2 linked regions of the Thiosulfativibrio zosterae genome follow. Each later gene encodes a partner of the first gene's protein in a complex. Links are inferred from orthologs where the notes say so. Each region holds a gene or a part of one and is shown in the gene's direction. Other genes may lie near its edges.

Region 1 (9,233 bases):
AGCTGCTCAGGTTTGACTCGCTCGGTACTATAAACAATTGTTCTGGCGCGAATCGACAGTGCCGTCCAACGCATTTGCGGATCACGCAAATGGGCAGGAATGGCTTGCTCTATCAGGGGTGAATTGATTGACTCAAACAAACCCTGTTCAGCCGCATAGCCTAAATTCCCTGCATCGGCCATCATCAATACATCGGCGGGTGTCTGAGAGCCTTCGGATTTAACACGCTCAATCAAAGCCCCATCTTTACCGGTATAAAGTGTCACCTGAATACCTGTTTGCGCGCTAAACTGATCCAACAGGGGTTTCATTAAATGCTCTTTTCGAGCGCTGTAAACCACCAGCTCTGTAGAGTCCGCCGCCATTGCAGGCGTGACCGGTATCAGTCCAAAACTTAAACTGACACCCAGCAAACTGGGCAAACTGGAAAAACTAAATAGGGTTAGCCATTTTTTCATGCTCATATTTCCTGCTAAGCTGCGTGAGAAAGGGGTTGTAATCGCCCCAAATGTAAACTGGCCAAACGATCGCACATGAGCTGCGCCTCTTCTAAAGAGTGGGTCACCACCAGGGCGGCCATGTTTTCTGCTTTAATCCACTCGCGTAAAGTTTTGGCCAAACGAATCGCCAGGGGTCTATCTAAGTTAGAAAAGGGTTCATCCAATAATAACAAGTCGGGTTTAGGCGCCATGGCTCGAGCCAGAGCAACCCGCTGTTGTTGGCCGCCTGACAGCTCGTGGGGAAAACGCCCAAGTAGCGATGTCAGCTCCATCATTTGTGCCAATTGCTCAACTCTTAAGCGTTTTTCAATTTTGGAAACTCGATGTAAACCAAACGCAATATTCTGCGCCACAGTTAAATGTGGGAACAAAGCATAATCTTGAAACACCATGCTGATACCACGCTGCTCAGGTGCAGTACAGTGACTAGGACAACTTAGGCAGCGCCCTGCCACAATCACTTCGCCCTCCGCCAAGCGCTGAAAGCCCGCGATGGTTCTGAGCAGCGTGGTTTTGCCACTACCGCTTTCGCCCATTAAACCGACAATTTCACCCTGCGCTACTTGCAAGCTACAGGTGTTTAAAATAGCGCTTTGGTCGTGCAACACACTTATTTTTTCTAAGGACAACATCAGTTCACCATGATTTTGTATTGATTAATCGCTATCTTAAAATAAATGCGAATCGTTTTCAATAACATTTATATACAAATTAACCTCAATTCAACAAGACCTTTTTAACAAGCCTAAAAGGCTGACTGAACCTGGGATGGATTTTTTATCCCTAAGGGATTTGATATAGTAAAATTTCAAACACTTAAAACTTTGGAGCCCTTTTATCATGAACTCACAGATCATCCCCTTAGCGCTTTCCAACCATGAATCTTTAGGCATTTTGCCCCAAATGGGTAACCGCCACGGACTCATCACCGGTGCCACAGGAACTGGCAAAACCATCAGCTTACAGGTCATGGCAGAGGGTTTTTCTAAAGCGGGCGTTAATGTCTTTATGGCAGATGTTAAAGGCGACCTATCAGGCATTGCCAAAGCGGGCGTCGCCTCTGAAAAATTTCAACGCCGCTTAGAAAAACTGGGCGTTGATCATTGGCAAGGCAAAGGCTTTCCTGTCACCTTTTGGGATTTGCAAGGAAAATTAGGACATCCGTTTCGCGCAACGCCATCTGATCTTGGGCCATTATTGCTATCAAGATTGCTAGAACTCAACGACACTCAAACAGGCGTCATGCAAATGCTGTTTCGTATTGCAGACGATGAAAATATGTTGTTATTGGACATGAAAGATTTGTTGTCTTTGACCAAATATGTCAGCGAGAACAACAAAAACTTTGTGGCTGACTATGGTCACATGGCGCCTGCAACCTTGGGTGCTATCCAACGCCGCCTATTGGCGCTGTCAGACGAAGGTGCCGAAACCTTTTTTGGTGAGCCGATGGTGGATATCAACGACCTATTAACCCCCACGCCCACTGGACTCGGTGCCATTCATTTGCTCAGCGCTGAAAGCCTGATGAATCAACCCAAACTCTATGCCACCGCTTTATTATGGTTGCTCTCAGAACTGTTTGAACAATTACCCGAAGCAGGCGATTTGGCAAAACCTAAGTTGGTGTTATTTTTTGATGAGGCGCACTTGCTGTTTGCCGATGCACCGCCAGTGTTGGTTGAAAAAATTGAACAGGTGGTTCGCTTAATTCGTTCAAAAGCTGTGGGGGTTTACTTTATCAGCCAAAACCCCAGCGATATTCCCGATAAAATTTTAGGTCAACTGGGCAATCGCGTGCAACATGCGCTGCGCGCCTTCACACCAGCAGACCAACGCGCCGTGAAAGCTGCGGCACAAAGTTTGCGTGCCAGACCTGGGTTAGACACGCAAAGCGTAATCAGTGAATTGGGTGTGGGTGAAGCCCTAGTCTCTTTTATGGACGAAGAAGGTCGCCCGCAAATGGTCTCGCGCGCGATGATGCTGCCGCCTTCAGGACAAATTGGCCCCATTACCCTAGCTGAACGCCAAGAGATTTTGGCCGAATCCGCTTTAGGGGCTAAATATCAAGAAGAGATTGATCGCCATTCTGCCTACGAAATTTTGCAAGAACGCGCTCAACAAAGTGCCGAAACACAGGTTAGCTCAACAAACAGTGAACCCTCCAGTCGTCGAGCCACCAAAGAGAAAAGTCTATTAGGTGACCTAGCCACCAGCTTAGGGCGTTCTTTAATGTCATCCGTTGGGCGCCAAATTGGCAGAGAAATCATGCGTGGGGTGATGGGATCTTTTAAAGGTGGGCGCCGCCGTTAATCATTAAAACTCTATGAACACCCAATAAAAAGGAGCGCAGGCTTTAGCCTGCTTAAAACTCATTTGCTAACATTCAGTTAGGGCTTAGGAAGCAACCCCATTAAATAGGGTTATTTCTAAGCAATTTTAACCAGGCCTGGTTAAAATTTGCGAGGTTTTTGTCTACTTTTGACTTAAGGAAGCTAAGGGATGTGCTTCGCTGTGTTGCATATCCGCTTCCCAGCTTTTCCAGCGATCAAGCATCGTTAACACTTTGAGTAACTCTAGCTTACTCACCGGGCTATTAATCTCGTATTTAAAATACCCTTTATCAACCATATCCTGTGCTAAAGGCACTTGCTCGGGTGTTCGCATGAGCACCACAGGGGTTTGTAGGATGGTTGGATTTTCTTCAGTTACCTTTTCCCAAGCGGCTACCGCAGTGCGAGCCAAATGGTAATCCACCAAAATCACCAAAAATACCCTTAAGGTGGAATATTGTTGACGATGTAACTCCTCCATGACGGCTTGCGGACTGTTAAAGTGACTGACCATTAGCCCATATTGTTTGAGCAATTTTTCTAAAGCCAAAAACTTTTCAGCGTTAGGTTCGCATAGAGCGACCCGCTTTCCGTTAAGCCATTGCAACGCATCTTTGACGGACATCCCTGTTACCTCAAATCAATTTCATGCTATTATTATCCACCCTTAAGAACCAAAAATAACATTTTTTACTGCTTTCGTTTGAACTTTTAGGAATTGCTTATGAGCTGTCAAGACAAACACACCTACTCTACTTTTTGCCGCGCCAACAATAACGCGTTGAAAGAGCCGATGTTTTTTGGCCAAAATGTAAATGTAGCCCGTTATGACCAACAAAAGCACCCTATCTTTGAAAAACTGATTGAAAAACAATTGAGCTTTTTTTGGCGCCCTGAAGAAGTGGACTTATCCTCAGACCGCAGCGAATATGCCGCTCTACCAGATAATGAAAAGCACATTTTTATCAGCAACCTAAAATATCAAACGCTGCTAGACTCTGTACAAGGCCGTTCACCCAATGTGGCGTTATTGCCTGTGGTTTCTATTCCAGAACTCGAAACCTGGATCGAAACCTGGTCCTTCTCAGAAACCATTCACAGCCGTTCTTACACCCATATTATTCGTAACATCGTGTCTGACCCAGCGTTGATTTTTGATGACATAGTGACCAACGAAGAAATTGTGAAACGCGCGATTTCGGTCACGCAATATTATGATGAGTTAATTGACCTGACCAACCAAATGTATGCCAACCGCATAGATTTGGCAAACGATGACGAATACCGCAAAAAAATCAAAACCGCTTTATTCTTAACCGTCGTGTCGGTGAATGTCTTAGAAGCCATCCGTTTTTATGTTTCTTTTGCCTGCTCGTTCAGCTTTGCCGAACGCTCGTTAATGGAAGGCAATGCCAAGGTTATCAAGCTGATTGCTCGTGATGAAGCCCTACACTTATCCGGCACTCAGCACATGATTAACATCATGACCGAAGGTCAAGACGACCCAGAAATGGCTATCATCGCCAAAGAAAACGAAGACAAGGTTTACCAAATCTTTAGAGATGCCGCCGAACAAGAAAAACAATGGGCAGAATACCTATTTAAAAATGGTTCTATGATTGGTCTGAATGCCAAAATATTGAAAGACTATGTGGAATACATCACCAATGTCCGCATCAAAGCCCTCAAACTGCAACCCATTTTCGAAAGCAAAAGCAATCCACTACCCTGGATGAACAACTGGCTGGTCAGCGACAATGTACAAGTCGCGCCACAAGAATCCGAAATCAGCTCTTATTTGGTAGGCCAAGTAGACTCCAAAGTCGGCACAGACGACTTTAGCGATTTCTCGTTGTAAATTCACTGTTTTCAAGTCTTAAAAAGCCCTAAAAACGACCAGGCCAGGTTGGTTTTAGGGCTTTTTTATTTATTTTATCGAAAATGCTGTTATAAAACTGTCATCTAATCATCATCTTTTGTTCAAATGCGCTTACTACAATTTGCGCCATGTTAAAGACCCATCCAAAACTTTACCTTGCCTTTGTGCGCCATGGTGAATACAAGCAAAAACCTCAGGTGCCCAGTGCTTTGCAGCCTTACGGCATTTCTAATCAAGGTTCTGAACAGGCCTTAGAAGCCGCTATTCAAATTCAAAAGTTTGCCCAAGAACATGACTGTGACATTCGCAGTACCCTGATCAGCTCTTCCCTGTTGCGTGCTTGGCAAACCGCCGATTTTATTGGGCAAGGCTTGCAGGTGCCTTATCAAATCGTTGAATCCTCAAAACTGGTGGAACGCTCAGTTGGTGCCATGACTAATTTAGCGGTTGAAGAGATTGAAGCCTGTCTTGCCGCTGACCCCCGCTATTCATCACCGCCAGAGGGTTGGAAGTCGGACAGTTTTTATTGCCTGCCCTACGACGGCGCCGAATCCTTGATGCAAGCGGGACAAAGAGTGGCCAATCATATCCGCGATACTTTTACAGAACTTGCCCAAAGCGTTACTCAAGATACTTTGCAAATTATGGTGGGACATGGCGCCAGTTTTCGGCATGCGGCTCATGTATTGGGGCTGTTACGCTTTGAAGAAATTGCCGGTTTGTCGATGTATTACGGCGTGCCGTTGTTTTTTGAATATGACGCACATGACTGCGCTAACGGTCAATGGAAAATGATTGGTGGTGAATGGAAAATTCGCCAATCGGTTTTGATTGATTGCCCGACCATTGATTAGGTGTCAGACCATGAACGCTCAATTTCCCCCTAAACGATACAGCCATCAAGCCACTGCTTGGCAACCGCCTTTAAGTGAACACTTTACAACCAGCCATTGGCAATTTCCGCAAAACGACACCGTCTTCTTTTGTGATTTACATGCTGACGCCGATGCATTTTTACGCTCGCTAAAAGCCAGTTATCTCATATCACAAACCAGTAGCCTTGGAAAAATCACTTTAACAACCCAAGGTTTGAGTACCAACATTATTATTGGTGGCGACTGTTTTGATAAAGGCCCTAGCAATTTAAAACTGCTGTCACTGATGGGTCAACTACGCCAACAAGGGGCGCATTTGATTTTATTGGCGGGCAATCATGACATTCGCATTTATGCCGGACTCTTAGCCTTAGACCATCCTAACGACCCCAAACAAAGCCACTTTTTCACTCGCATGGGTCGCAAAACTTCGGCGCTGTTTGCAGAAATCTTTCAAACTTATTTTATCGATGCTGGCTTAACTGCTAAGGATCTCAGTGCGCTATCAAATTCTGAAATTAAACAAGCACTGTTTCCAGCGACCGATTGGGCAGAACACTTTAGCCAACAAGCCAAAAATCATTTAACCCCATCCGAATTTACCAAAGAGATTCGCCAAATTGCTTTTAAACAAACTGATTTTTTAAACGCTTGCCAAGAAAAAGGCTTAAACCTTCAACAAGTCTATTGGGCAGTCCATAAAGCACGCGAATTATTTATCTCTGCGCAAGGTGACTTCAGTTGGTTTTTTCAAGAATTGGCATTATTGCATCGCGAAGGCAGTTATTTGTTTTGCCATGCCGGACTTGACGACCGCATCACGCATTGGATAAAAACGCGCTCTATCGAGCAGGTAAACACGCATTTTAAAACTCAACTGCAACAGGGCGACTTGTTTAATATTTACTACAACGAATTTGGCAATGTGTTTCGCACCAAATATCGCACAACCGACAAACCCTTAACGCACAAGGGCGCGGCAACCTTAAAATCCATGGGAATCTATGCCATCGTAAATGGGCATCGTAGCCATGAAAATGGCCAGCAATTATATGGTCGAAATGGCCTACTTAACTTTGAATGTGATACCCAGTTAAATGCCAATTGCCGACAAAAAAGCCAGATGACAACCCCCGGATTTTCCGCCACTTTGTTTTATTCCAATGGCGTGGTTTCGGCAATTTGCAGTGAATTACCCCATATCAAAATGTTTGACCCACGCTATTTGCATCAGAGATTAGCCTAGCAAACCTCAAAAGTTGACCTTTGTCATAATTGGGAGATTATTTTTTGCATATAATCTTCAAATGATAAAAAACTTGAGAGCTTTAAATGAGCAAGAAAACGCGTAACTTTGAACATGAGTCCTTGCAAGATTCGCAGGGCATCACGGGTTATTTGAATGCCATCACCGAAGGTTTTAATAAAGGTGAATTGGTTTTTACCGATGACGATGAAGAAATTCGCCTAACCCCTGAAGGCTTGGCCAACATTAAAATTAAAGTGACCCATACTAAAAACTCACAATCTTTGAGCATTAAATTGAACTGGTCATCTAGCGAACGCTCTGAGAATGAAGAATCGCCTTTGTTTATTGAGGCCAAAAAACGCTCTGGCAAAAAGAAATCTAAATAATACGACTCACTGAAACAACCCACTAAACAACCTAAGGAAAATGGCCCAGTCTTAAGCCTTCTTTCACATGAAAACCACGCCCGAACTGCTCACTCCCCTCCAGTTTTTAATTTTGACTTTGCAAAAACAATTGCAAAGCGTGGTCGACTATATTGAAACCGGCGAAAAGCGCCATTTAAACAAAAGCCTGCAACAAGTCGATTACATCGAAAACTATCACGCAGCCCTACTCAACCAATCTGCCAAAGCCTTTTTAAACACCCAAGCACCTGACCAACCTAATGCGCTCAGTATTCAATGCTTTGAAATGATCAGTAATCATCTCAAAACCCTCTCCAATCAACTGCAACAATTAGCGACAGAACTGCAAAAACCTAAAATGGGGCGTTTATTCAAACAGGCAGCGATTGGCAATATTTTCTTAGAGTTAGCACGAAATTTGAATCTAGTGCGTCCAGCCATTTTGGCAGACGATTCGCAACTGGCAATAGAGCTCTGTCAACTCGAAACTCGTCTTGAGCATCATGCCAATCCTTTAATCAAAAAAACGCAAAAGCGCCTAGCCAGTGGCCAAAACATTGCAACCCTGCTCAACGGGCTATTTGTTGTTAAAGACCTATGCAAAACTGCCGAACCTTTGCGTCATATTGGTGAGGCGATTATCTCAAGCAATCTGGGGCAATTGATTCAAATTGACCGTTACCACACCTTGCAAGCCACCCTCAATAGCACCTCACTCCCAACGGAAGACGACCTTAAAATTCACGCCATGGGTGAAACCAAATCTGGCTGTAGCATTTCAGGCTTACGCCATGCTGACTTGGCAAAGCGCACTACTCAAGACTTGGATATTTTGGCGATTTTTAAAGAAGGCAATGAAGAAAAGTTGCAAGAAGAAAAGCTCGGTATTGAAAGCTGGCACAAAAAATACCCGGGGATTGCGCCGGAGGTTTATGCCTTTCATCAACGCGGTGACAAGGCTGGTTTGTTGTTTGAATACATGCAAGGCGAAACCTTTGACAAACTGATTTTGCGCGAAAACCTAGAGCCATTACAAGCGGGTTTAAATCGTTTGTTTAAAACGCTCTCAGACATTTGGCAAACCACTCAAATCAAAGAGCGCCGCCCAGCGCTCTTTATGGAACAACTCAAAAGTCGCCTCAACAGCATTTATGCCGTACACCCAGAATTTAATATCAATGCGCTGTCGATTGGTCAAATTAAAAAAGATTCTCTAGAAACCCTGATTCAAAATGCCGCTAAACTGGAAGCCAAGCTTAAAGTGCCACGCGCTATTTTTGTGCATGGTGATTTTAATATCGACAATATTATCTATGATGCCACCAGTGACCAAGTGAGCTTTATTGATTTACATCGCTCTGAATACTCGGATTTTGTGCAAGATTTATCGGTGTTAATAGTGTCGTATTATCGCTTGTGCGATTTTGACCCCACGGTGCGCCATCGCATCAGCCAAACCATGCAAGCCATCTACGATTTTGGCGAACGCTACGCGCAAACCATCGGAGATGCCACCTACGGACAGCGCATGGCTTTGGGGCTGGCGCGCTCATTTATCAGCTCAACTCGGTTTATTTTAGATAAAACCCATGCCAAAACTATGCAGTTTAAAGGCCGATTTTTAATTGAACAGGTCTTGGATTTCCAAGCCGCTCTGCGCAAGGATGCGACTTCATCTCCCTATCAAGTTCCAAAGGACATATTTAATGACTAAGCCTTTTTCAACGCTGAAAATTGCCGTCGTCGGCATCCCCGGTAAATGGTCAACCGAAGTGCTCGCAGATGCCATCGAAGCCAAAACAGGCTTTCGCTGGGTGATTGACATCGAACAAGTGGTCGCCGATTTAACTAAACCCAGTTTGTTTTACCAAGGTAAATGTATGTGTGATTTGGATGGCATTGTCATCAAAAAAATCTCCGAAACCTATTCACCTTTGGTACTCGACCGCTTGGAAATTTTGCGTTTTGCCGAAACTTGCGGTGTGCAAAT
Region 2 (9,379 bases), 1.3 Mb from region 1 along the record:
ATTTATATCTTGTGGGTGCTAAACCAGCTGTCTAAGCAAAATCATCAGCTCATCTTAGCCAGCCAAGAACTGGAAAAACAGCGCAATCTTTACCATGGCTTAAGTGAGGCCAACCAAGCCATTGCTAAGTTAAACAATGCCCAAGAAATCTTCCAAGCGATTGTAGACATTATTCATGAGCGCGTTAAAGTCCCCAGCTGCATGATTAGTCAGCCCTCTGAAAACGGCATGATTAAAGCGCTGGCTGTTTCTGGAGTGGGCAAAGATTTGCTCAAACACCTCCCGATTTCTGTGGATGCCAACCACCCCGCAGGTCAAGGTTCTATCAGCCTTGCCTATCGAACTCAACAGCCCATTATCATTCACGATTACCTAAACTCAAAACAAGCGCAGTATTGGATGGCACAAGCTAAGGCTTTTAACTTACAGTCGGTTGCCAGTTTACCCTTATTTGAGCAGGGCAAAATCTATGGCATTATGACGCTTTATAGTGACCAAAATAATGCATTTACCGAGGAAGTCTTAGAGGTGATATCCACCTTTTCCAATGACCTGTCTTTGGCGATAGAACGCTTAAGTTTGGCTCAACGCCAAAAAAACCAAGAAGCCGATTTAGCGGTTTCCGCGATTGCATTTGAATCACAAGAAAACATCATCATCACCGATGCGCAAGGTATTATCTTAAAAGCCAACCAATCCTTTTATGACACCACCGGCTATACGCCAGAAGAAGTCATCGGACTAACGCCTCGCATTGTAAAATCAGGGCTTGAAGCGCCGCAAACTTATCAAGATATTTGGCAAAGTTTGCTTTCAACGGGTCACTGGCATGGCGAAATTCGTAACCGCAAAAAAGATGGGACCATCTACCCGGTTTATCAACAGATTAATGCGGTCTATGACAAACATCATCGAGTTTCTAACTATATTTCGCACGCGCAAGATTTAACCAAACAGAAACAAGACGCCGCCAAAATTTCTTTTTTACAAAACCATGACGAATTAACCGGACTGGCCAACCACCCTTTATTGATTGAACGCATCACCCAACAACTGGAGCAAACCTCAAGTTATTACAATTTTTTAAGTTTAATAAACTTAAAACGCTTTAAATCCATCAATGAATCTTTGGGACATGAAGCCGGTGATCAACTGCTTATTCAAGTTGGCCGACGCCTTACATTATTAAGTTTAGAGCATGTTGTTGAGAAAACTTTTGCCCGAATCAGCAGCGATGAATTTGCCATACTTTGCTTAACAGAAACCCAAACCCATGAGGCCTTGCAAACGGTTTCTAATCAAATTATTTATGAAATAGAAGAGGCCTTCAAAACCCCTTTCCAAGTGGGAAACAACAGCCTTAATGTTGAAATGGCGATTGGTGCGACCGTATTTTCTGCCGGACAAAAAGAGCAGCCTATCGACATTTACCAACAAGCCTTAACCGCTCTGCACCGTGCCAAGCTCAATCCCACATCCCATATTCAATTTTTTGCTGAAGAAATGCAATCCATCGCACAGGAAGAATTTGCACTCGAAGCCGCACTGCGCAACGCCTTTAATAACAAAGAGTTTGTGATGTACTACCAACCACAAGTGGACACCCAAACCGGCGCTTATCTGGGTTCAGAAGCTTTAATACGCTGGCTCACCCCCAATAATGAACTGATTCCACCTTATAAATTTATTCCGCTTTTAGAGCGCACTCGCCTCATCATCAAAGTGGGGTATTGGTTATTAGAAGAAGTGCTCAAGCAGACCCAACAACTGCCTGACTTTGCCAACCAAACCTATACGGTTTCAGTGAATTTATCTGGCGTGCAATTTGGTGACAAAAAACTGGTTCAAACCATCAAAGAAATTTTATTATCCACGCAATTTCCGGCGCAGCGCCTCATGCTTGAGGTCACTGAATCATCACTAATGGCCGATATGCAAAGTGGCCTGGCCATTTTGCATGAGCTCAAACGCCTAGGCTGTAAAATTGCGATTGATGATTTTGGCACAGGCTATTCATCCTTTGCTTATCTCAAAAATATGCCCGTTGATGAATTGAAAATTGATAAATTTTTTATTGATGATATTCACAACGCCAAAGACTCGGCCATTATTCAAACCATTATTGCCCTCGCCTCTGCATTGAATATTTCTTCAATTGCTGAAGGGGTCGAAGATTCCTCGCAATTGATTAGCTTGCAAACCATGGACTGCAACAAAATCCAGGGTTACTATTTCAGCAAACCGCTGCCATTTGAACACCTAGCCGACTTTATTACACACAACACCTCAACATCATGATCAAAGTTAATATTATTTGCGGCCCTTTAGGCTCTGGAAAAACCACCCTAGTCAAACAACTGCTCGAGCAAAAACCATCTGACGAATCTTGGGCGGTCTTGGTGAATGAGTTTGGTTCGATTGGTATCGATGGCGCCATTTTGTCGGATGCCCCCAAAGTGATGGTTACCCAAATGCCGGGCGGTTGTATTTGTTGTTCGGCCAAAGGTGAACTCAAAACCACCATTGAACAACTGATTCAGCAAATGCCCAATTTGGATAGATTATTGATTGAGCCCACAGGACTGGGAGAACCTGATAGTTTGGTGGACTTATTCAAAGATGCTGAGTTATCCAAAAACTTTGAAGTACAAACCTTATTTTCCGTCTTTGATATTGCGCACACCTCCATCTCAGAACTGAAGTCTCTGACCATTATGCAAAGTTTGCTCTCAATGGCTGACATTCTTGTGTTAAACAAACAAGACCTCGCAACCCCAGAACAAACGGACTCACTCAAACACTATTGCGAAACTCTCTATCCACCCAAACAAGCGATACTCACAACCAGCCATAGCCAGCTCGACCCAAGCTACCTTAGCCATAGCCACCGTTTTATTTCTGGCTTTCGTTTGCAACCTCATGCACCTACAAGCATCAACACAATAGCTCACCAACACGCCTCAACCCAAGTTAGCACAGAACTACCCTATCAACCCCTAGAACTGCCGTGTCTGTTGAATAGAGCTTATAAGCACCAGTTAGGTGTCGCCTCAATTGGCTGGATATTTACACCCGAGCTGGTTTTTAATTGGATGGCACTCAAAAATCTCTTTGAAAACCTCCAAAAACAACCAGGCCTGGTTAAAAGAGCCAAGGGCGTGTTGCGTGCAGGCGCCCCCTGGATGCTCTTTCAATACGCTGCGGGCGAAGTGACGCGCGAATATATTGCTTATCGACAAGACAGTCGCTTAGAACTGCTTTTAGAGTCTCCTGCAGACTTTGATTTTATCGGTTTTGAAAAGTTACTCATGTCCTGCATCAAAGAAATCAAAGACTAACAAACGCCTTGCCACAAAACTCTCAATTTTTCCATTAATAACTGTCAAAAACTACCCTATAATTTTTTATTCGAGTCATAAAAAATTTAAGCTGAAAATTAAGATTTTTTTCACTACGCATTTTATCTTGACCACAAACTTATCCACACCCTGAACGCCGGATTTTACATGGTTTTCGCTGAAGTTAACCACAGCAAACATTCTGGTGACCTGTGAATATTACGCAAACTTTGTCACTTGCACATAAACCCAAAATACACTATATTTTGCGTTCGAGCCAAAACCATATCACTAGATATAGTGGCAACACCCCTTATTGAACACTACCAATTGTCTTACTTTTTTAAATCATTTTGTGCAAAGCCGCACTAACTTAATGATTAAAAAGGGGTTGGAGTGTTTTGTTAATTTATTTTGAACGATCATAATATTCACAGGTTGCAAAAATTTCATATGTCCACTCAAAATATTCAAGTTACCAAGCGCAATGGCACCCAAGAACCCATTGATTTAGAAAAAATTCACCGCGTCATCACTTGGGCTGCAGAAGGCTTAGATAATGTGTCAGTTTCCGAAGTTGAATTGCGTTCGCATATTCAATTTTATGACGGCATGTCCACCTCAGACATTCACGAAACCATTATTAAATCGGCGGCTGATTTAATTTCTGAAAACGCCCCAGACTACCAGCACCTTGCGGCGCGTCTAGCGATTTTTCATTTGCGTAAAAAGGCCTTTCAACGCTACACGCCACCGTCTTTGTTTGAGCATGTTAATAAAATGGTCCGCAACCGCCTTTATGACGCTCAACTCTTGGAAGATTTCACCAAAGCAGAATTTGATGAGCTAGACCGTTACATCGACCATGATCGTGATATGACGTTCAGTTATGCGGCAGTTAAACAACTAGAAGGTAAATACCTCGTTCAAAACCGCGTTTCTGGACAAATCTATGAAAGCCCACAGTTCATCTACATGATGATTCCAATGTGCCTATTTGCCCATTACCCGGCTGAAAATCGTCTGGACTATATTAAGCGTTTCTACGATGCATCATCCCTATTCAAACTGTCTTTGCCAACACCCATTATGTCGGGTGTGAGAACGCCTACGCGTCAATTCAGCTCTTGCGTATTGATTGAATGCGGTGACTCACTAGACTCCATCAATGCAACCTCATCCTCAATTGTTAAATATGTTTCGCAACGCGCTGGAATTGGGGTCAACATTGGGCGTATTCGCGCACTCGGCAGTGAAATCCGTGGCGGAGAAGCCTTCCACACCGGCATGATTCCTTTTATTAAGCACTTTCAAACGGCCGTTAAGTCTTGTTCACAAGGCGGTGTGCGTGGTGGTGCCGCAACCCTTTTCTACCCAATATGGCACTTAGAAGTTGAATCACTCGTTGTCTTAAAAAACAACCGTGGGGTTGAAGAAAACCGTGTGCGCCACCTAGACTATGGTGTTCAAATCAACAAGCTGATGTACCAACGCATGATTGAAGGTGGCGATATTCACTTATTCAGCCCATCAGATGTGCCTGGTCTTTACGAAGCTTTCTTTGCAGACCAAGACGAGTTTGAGCGCCTTTATAAAATTTATGAAGTCGATGAATCAATTCGCAAGAAAAAAGTTAAGGCGTTGGATTTATTTACTCAAATTGCGCAAGAACGAGCGCAAACTGGGCGTATCTACATTCAAAATGTTGACCACTCAAATACCCACAGTGCCTTTGATCCGCTGAAAGCACCGATTCACCAATCAAACCTTTGCTTGGAAATCACGCTACCGACTAAACCTCTGAATTCCATTGAAGACCCCAATGGTGAAATCGCGCTTTGTACGCTATCAGCCTTTAACTTAGGGGCTATTGAAGACCTCAGTGAGCTGCAAGACTTATCAGATTTGATTGTTCGTGCGCTAGACAGTTTATTAGATTATCAAGACTACCCTGTTTTGGCGGCCAAACATTCTAGTTTAGGGCGTCGTACTTTGGGTGTCGGGGTGACAAACCTAGCTTATTACCTCGCAAAGAATGGCGTTAAATATTCAGATGGCTCAGCCAATGGACTGATGCATCGCACCTTTGAAGCCATTCAATATTACCTATTGCAAGCTTCTTTAGAACTCGCCAAAGAAATCGGCAAGTGTGATTATTTTGGTGACACCAAATATGCACAAGGTATCTTACCCATAGACACCTACAAGAAAGATTTGGATGAAGTTTGTAAAGAACCGTTGCATTTAGATTGGGAAACCCTAAGAGAAGACATCAAACAACATGGTCTGCGTAACTCAACCTTAACCGCGTTAATGCCTTGTGAAACTTCTTCACAAATCACTAACTCAACCAATGGTATTGAGCCACCTCGTGGTTATGTGTCGGTTAAGGCGTCTAAAGACGGTATTTTAAAGCAGGTTGTTCCAGGCTTTAAAGAACTGCGCAATCAATACGAGTTGTTATGGCATATTCCCAATAACCGCGGCTATTTGCAGCTGGTGGGTATTATGCAAAAGTTTGTTGACCAAGCAATTTCTGCCAATACCAATTATGATCCAGCGCGCTTTGATGAAGACAAAGTGCCGATTAAATTGGTATTACAAGACTTGCTGATGGCTTATAAACTAGGCTTAAAAACGCTGTATTACCACAACACGCGTGATGGCGCAGATGATTCGCAAGACGACGGCTGTGCCGGCGGGGCTTGTAAGCTCTAACTTTTACCCCAAAAAAACAACCCTAAAATAACCAGGCCTGGTTATTTTAGGCATAAAAAAACCATCTTTACGATGGTTTTTTTGGTTCTAGAGCATTGATAATTTAATGCAATTTGCGTTTTGGATCCCAGTCTTTTAAAACATAATCCGTTCCACAGTAAGGGCACTTTGACTTACCGGTTTCCTGAATTGGCAACATCACTTTTGGGTGACTGTTCCAAATTTCATCACCGGGTCTTGGGCACACCAGCGGTAAATCATCATAAGTAACTTCCACGACTTTTTGTTTTGACATACTCATCATCTCTTCAAATTAATCGGATAAAACCATGCGGATTAAGCAACCGTCGTTAACCAACCTAAATGCTCCGCTGAACGACCGTGTACCACATCGAAATACTTAGCTTGCAAGATTTCAGTAATGGGGCCACGAGATCCCGAACCAATTTTACGATTGTCCAATTCACGAATTGGCGTCACTTCAGCAGCCGTTCCGGTAAAGAAAGCTTCGTCCGCAATATACACTTCGTCACGCGTAATGCACTTTTCGCGCACTTCATAACCCGCTTCATGCGCTAAACGAATAATGGTATTGCGGGTAATACCATCTAATGCCGAAGTAAGCTCTGGGGTGTAAATCACTCCGTCACGAACCATAAAGAAGTTTTCACCAGAACCTTCCGACACATAACCTTGCGTATCTAACAATAAGGCTTCATCGCAACCGTGGCTTATCGCTTCTTGCAAAGCCAACATAGAATTCATATAAGAACCGTTTGATTTGGCTTTGGTCATGGTGATGTTTGGATGATGACGAGTGAAAGAAGAAGTGGCAATTTTAATACCACGCTTTAAATTTTCTTCACCCATATAAGCACCCCACTCCCAAGCCGCAACCACTATGTGCGCTTTTAGGTTATCGGCACGCAATCCCATACCTTCTGAACCGTAAAATACCATTGGGCGAATATAAGCTGACTTTAAGCCGTTCTCGCGCACCGCAGCTCTTTGCGCCTCATTGATTTGCTCTGGCGTAAAAGGCATCGGCATATTCATGATTTTTGCTGAGTTGAATAAACGCTTGGTATGCGCTTCTAAACGGAAAATCGAAGTGCCCTGCTCCGCTTCATAAGCACGAACCCCCTCAAACACACCCATACCATAATGTAATGTATGTGTTAAAACATGGGTCTTGGCATCTCTCCAGTTCACCATTTCACCGTCAAACCAAATCACGCCATCACGATCATCCATTGTTTTCATTCGAAATCCTTTGATTTTTTTGTAAAATTAAACCGTCATATTTTATATTAAAAATCTTCAAAAACCTATTAGCTAAACATTAAAACAAAATATTAGTGGTTATTTAACTGATTCACTTGAAATTATCGGCCAGTTAGCTACAATCGTTGTTTTGAAAGCACTTTTTCAAAAAAAGCAATCGCAAGCATGTCTTCCGGTTGCTTTTTTATTTAACGCAATGCGTATCGTGGCTTGCACTCGCTCTACCATGGACTCTTCTATTTATTTTCGGGCTAAAAATAATGAACCATTTAATGAATACTTATGCCAGACTTCCCGTTGCTTTTGTCACCGGTAAAGGGGCTCAACTGTTTGATGCACATGGGCAAGCTTACCTTGACAGTGTTAGCGGCATTGCCGTTTGCAATTTAGGGCATGCACATCCAGCGGTTGCAGAAGCCATCTGCGAGCAAAGCCACAAACTCATTCACACCTCGAATCTTTATAGCATTGACTTGCAAGAAGCCTTAGCCGATAAATTGATTCAACACTCGCACATGGACCGCGTATTTTTCAGCAACTCTGGGGCAGAAGCCAATGAAGCCGCCCTGAAGATTGCGCGTAAATATGGTAATGACCGAGGCATTCAAAACGGCAAAGTCATCGTGATGGAAAACAGTTTTCACGGTCGTACTCTGCTAACTTTATCCGCCACAGGTAATGAAAAAGTGCATGCAGGTTTCGCCCCCTTAGTTGACAGTTTTATTCGTGTACCCTTTAATGACTTAGAAGCCATTCGTGCCCACAGCACTAACCCACAAGTTGTTGCTATTTTGGTTGAACCGGTGCAAGGTGAAGGCGGAGTTTTTATTCCAGCGGATGATTATCTCACCCACATTCGTGACATCTGCGATGCCAACGAATGGTTAATGATGATAGACGAAGTTCAAACTGGCGTGGGTAGAACCGGCAAATGGTTTGCCCACCAACACGCCAACATCGTACCCGATGTTATGACCCTCGCCAAAGCGCTGGGCAATGGTTTCCCGATTGGTGCTTGTCTTGCCAAAGGCAAAGCGGCAGAAGTGTTTGCACCGGGCAATCACGGCACCACTTTTGGTGGCAATCCCTTGGCTTGTGCAACCGCTTTAGCCGTTATAAACACCCTAGAAAAAAGCAACTTGATTGAACAAGCCGCCCTCAATGGCGCTGTGATTGTGCAACGCTTTAAAGAGGCACTTGCCAATATACCTGGCGTGAAAGAAATCAGAGGCAAAGGCTATATGATCGGCATTCAACTAGACCGCCCTTGTGGTGACCTGGTTAAAATGGCTTTAGAAAAACACCTATTAATCAATGTAACTCGTGGTGATACGATTCGTCTATTACCGCCGCTCATTATGAATAATGAGCAAACTAACGAACTGGTTGAGAAACTCACGCAACTGGTGACCAATTTTTACCAATAAAAAGAAATCTTATGAGTCAAACTAGACATTTTTTAACCCTTAAAGATCTAAGTCCCGCAGAACTTCAACAAGTTTTGCACAGAGGGATTGAACTCAAAGCCATGCAAAAATCAGGTGTTGTTTATGAACCCTTAATTCATAAAACCCTGGCGATGATTTTTGAAAAATCATCCACTCGCACGCGCTTGTCCTTTGAAATCGGTATGACACAACTGGGTGGTCATGCACTATTTTTATCTCCCAACGACACGCAAATTGGCCGTGGCGAACCGATAGAAGATTCTGCCCGCGTCATTTCTAGCATGGCAGATGCCATCATGATTCGTACCTACGAACATGACATGGTGAAATCTTTAGCGCAATACTCTAGCGTGCCGGTCATTAATGCCCTCACTAATGATTATCACCCTTGCCAATTATTAGCCGACATGCAAACTTTTCACGAACACCGTGGCAGCATTCAGGGCAAAACGGTTTTGTGGGTGGGTGACGGCTATAATATGTGTAATTCCTATATTAATGCGGCGGCGCAATACGACTTTAAATTGCGTATATCCTGCCCAGAGGGTTACGAGCCAATTGCCGCTATGATGGAACAACACAAAGACCGTG

The links.
Region 2: the proteins of nrdB (region 1) and nrdA are in contact, whole or in part, in a solved structure (PDB 1R1R), measured with the Escherichia coli proteins. The link is inferred for Thiosulfativibrio zosterae from one-to-one orthologs.

Annotation. Positions count from the first base shown.
Region 1 is NZ_AP021888.1:2,098,683-2,107,915, forward strand. Bases 2,823-5,624 are described here. They hold nrdB (class Ia ribonucleoside-diphosphate reductase subunit beta), read left to right. Parts: upstream 2,823-3,557; coding sequence 3,558-4,691; downstream 4,692-5,624. Other genes in these bases: THMIRH_RS09710 (hypothetical protein), read right to left, coding at 2,976-3,458; THMIRH_RS09720 (histidine phosphatase family protein), read left to right, coding at 4,841-5,566; THMIRH_RS09725 (metallophosphoesterase family protein), read left to right, coding at 5,577-5,624. Outside these bases: THMIRH_RS09695 (extracellular solute-binding protein), read right to left, coding at 1-458; THMIRH_RS09700 (ABC transporter ATP-binding protein), read right to left, coding at 473-1,132; THMIRH_RS09705 (helicase HerA-like domain-containing protein), read left to right, coding at 1,341-2,813; more of THMIRH_RS09725, read left to right, coding at 5,625-6,833; THMIRH_RS09730 (amphi-Trp domain-containing protein), read left to right, coding at 6,920-7,222; THMIRH_RS09735 (aminoglycoside phosphotransferase family protein), read left to right, coding at 7,290-8,957; THMIRH_RS09740 (GAK system ATP-grasp enzyme), read left to right, coding at 8,950-9,233.
Region 2 is NZ_AP021888.1:767,783-777,161, reverse strand. Bases 3,476-6,423 are described here. They hold nrdA (class 1a ribonucleoside-diphosphate reductase subunit alpha), read left to right. Parts: upstream 3,476-3,791; coding sequence 3,792-6,056; downstream 6,057-6,423. Other genes in these bases: THMIRH_RS03265 (branched-chain amino acid transaminase), read right to left, coding at 6,393-6,423; THMIRH_RS03270 (zinc-finger domain-containing protein), read right to left, coding at 6,160-6,351. In the rest of the region: THMIRH_RS03285 (EAL domain-containing protein), read left to right, coding at 1-2,298; THMIRH_RS03280 (CobW family GTP-binding protein), read left to right, coding at 2,295-3,338; more of THMIRH_RS03265, read right to left, coding at 6,424-7,319; THMIRH_RS03260 (aspartate aminotransferase family protein), read left to right, coding at 7,613-8,767; argF (ornithine carbamoyltransferase), read left to right, coding at 8,779-9,379. UniProt on the Escherichia coli protein: Provides the precursors necessary for DNA synthesis. Catalyzes the biosynthesis of deoxyribonucleotides from the corresponding ribonucleotides.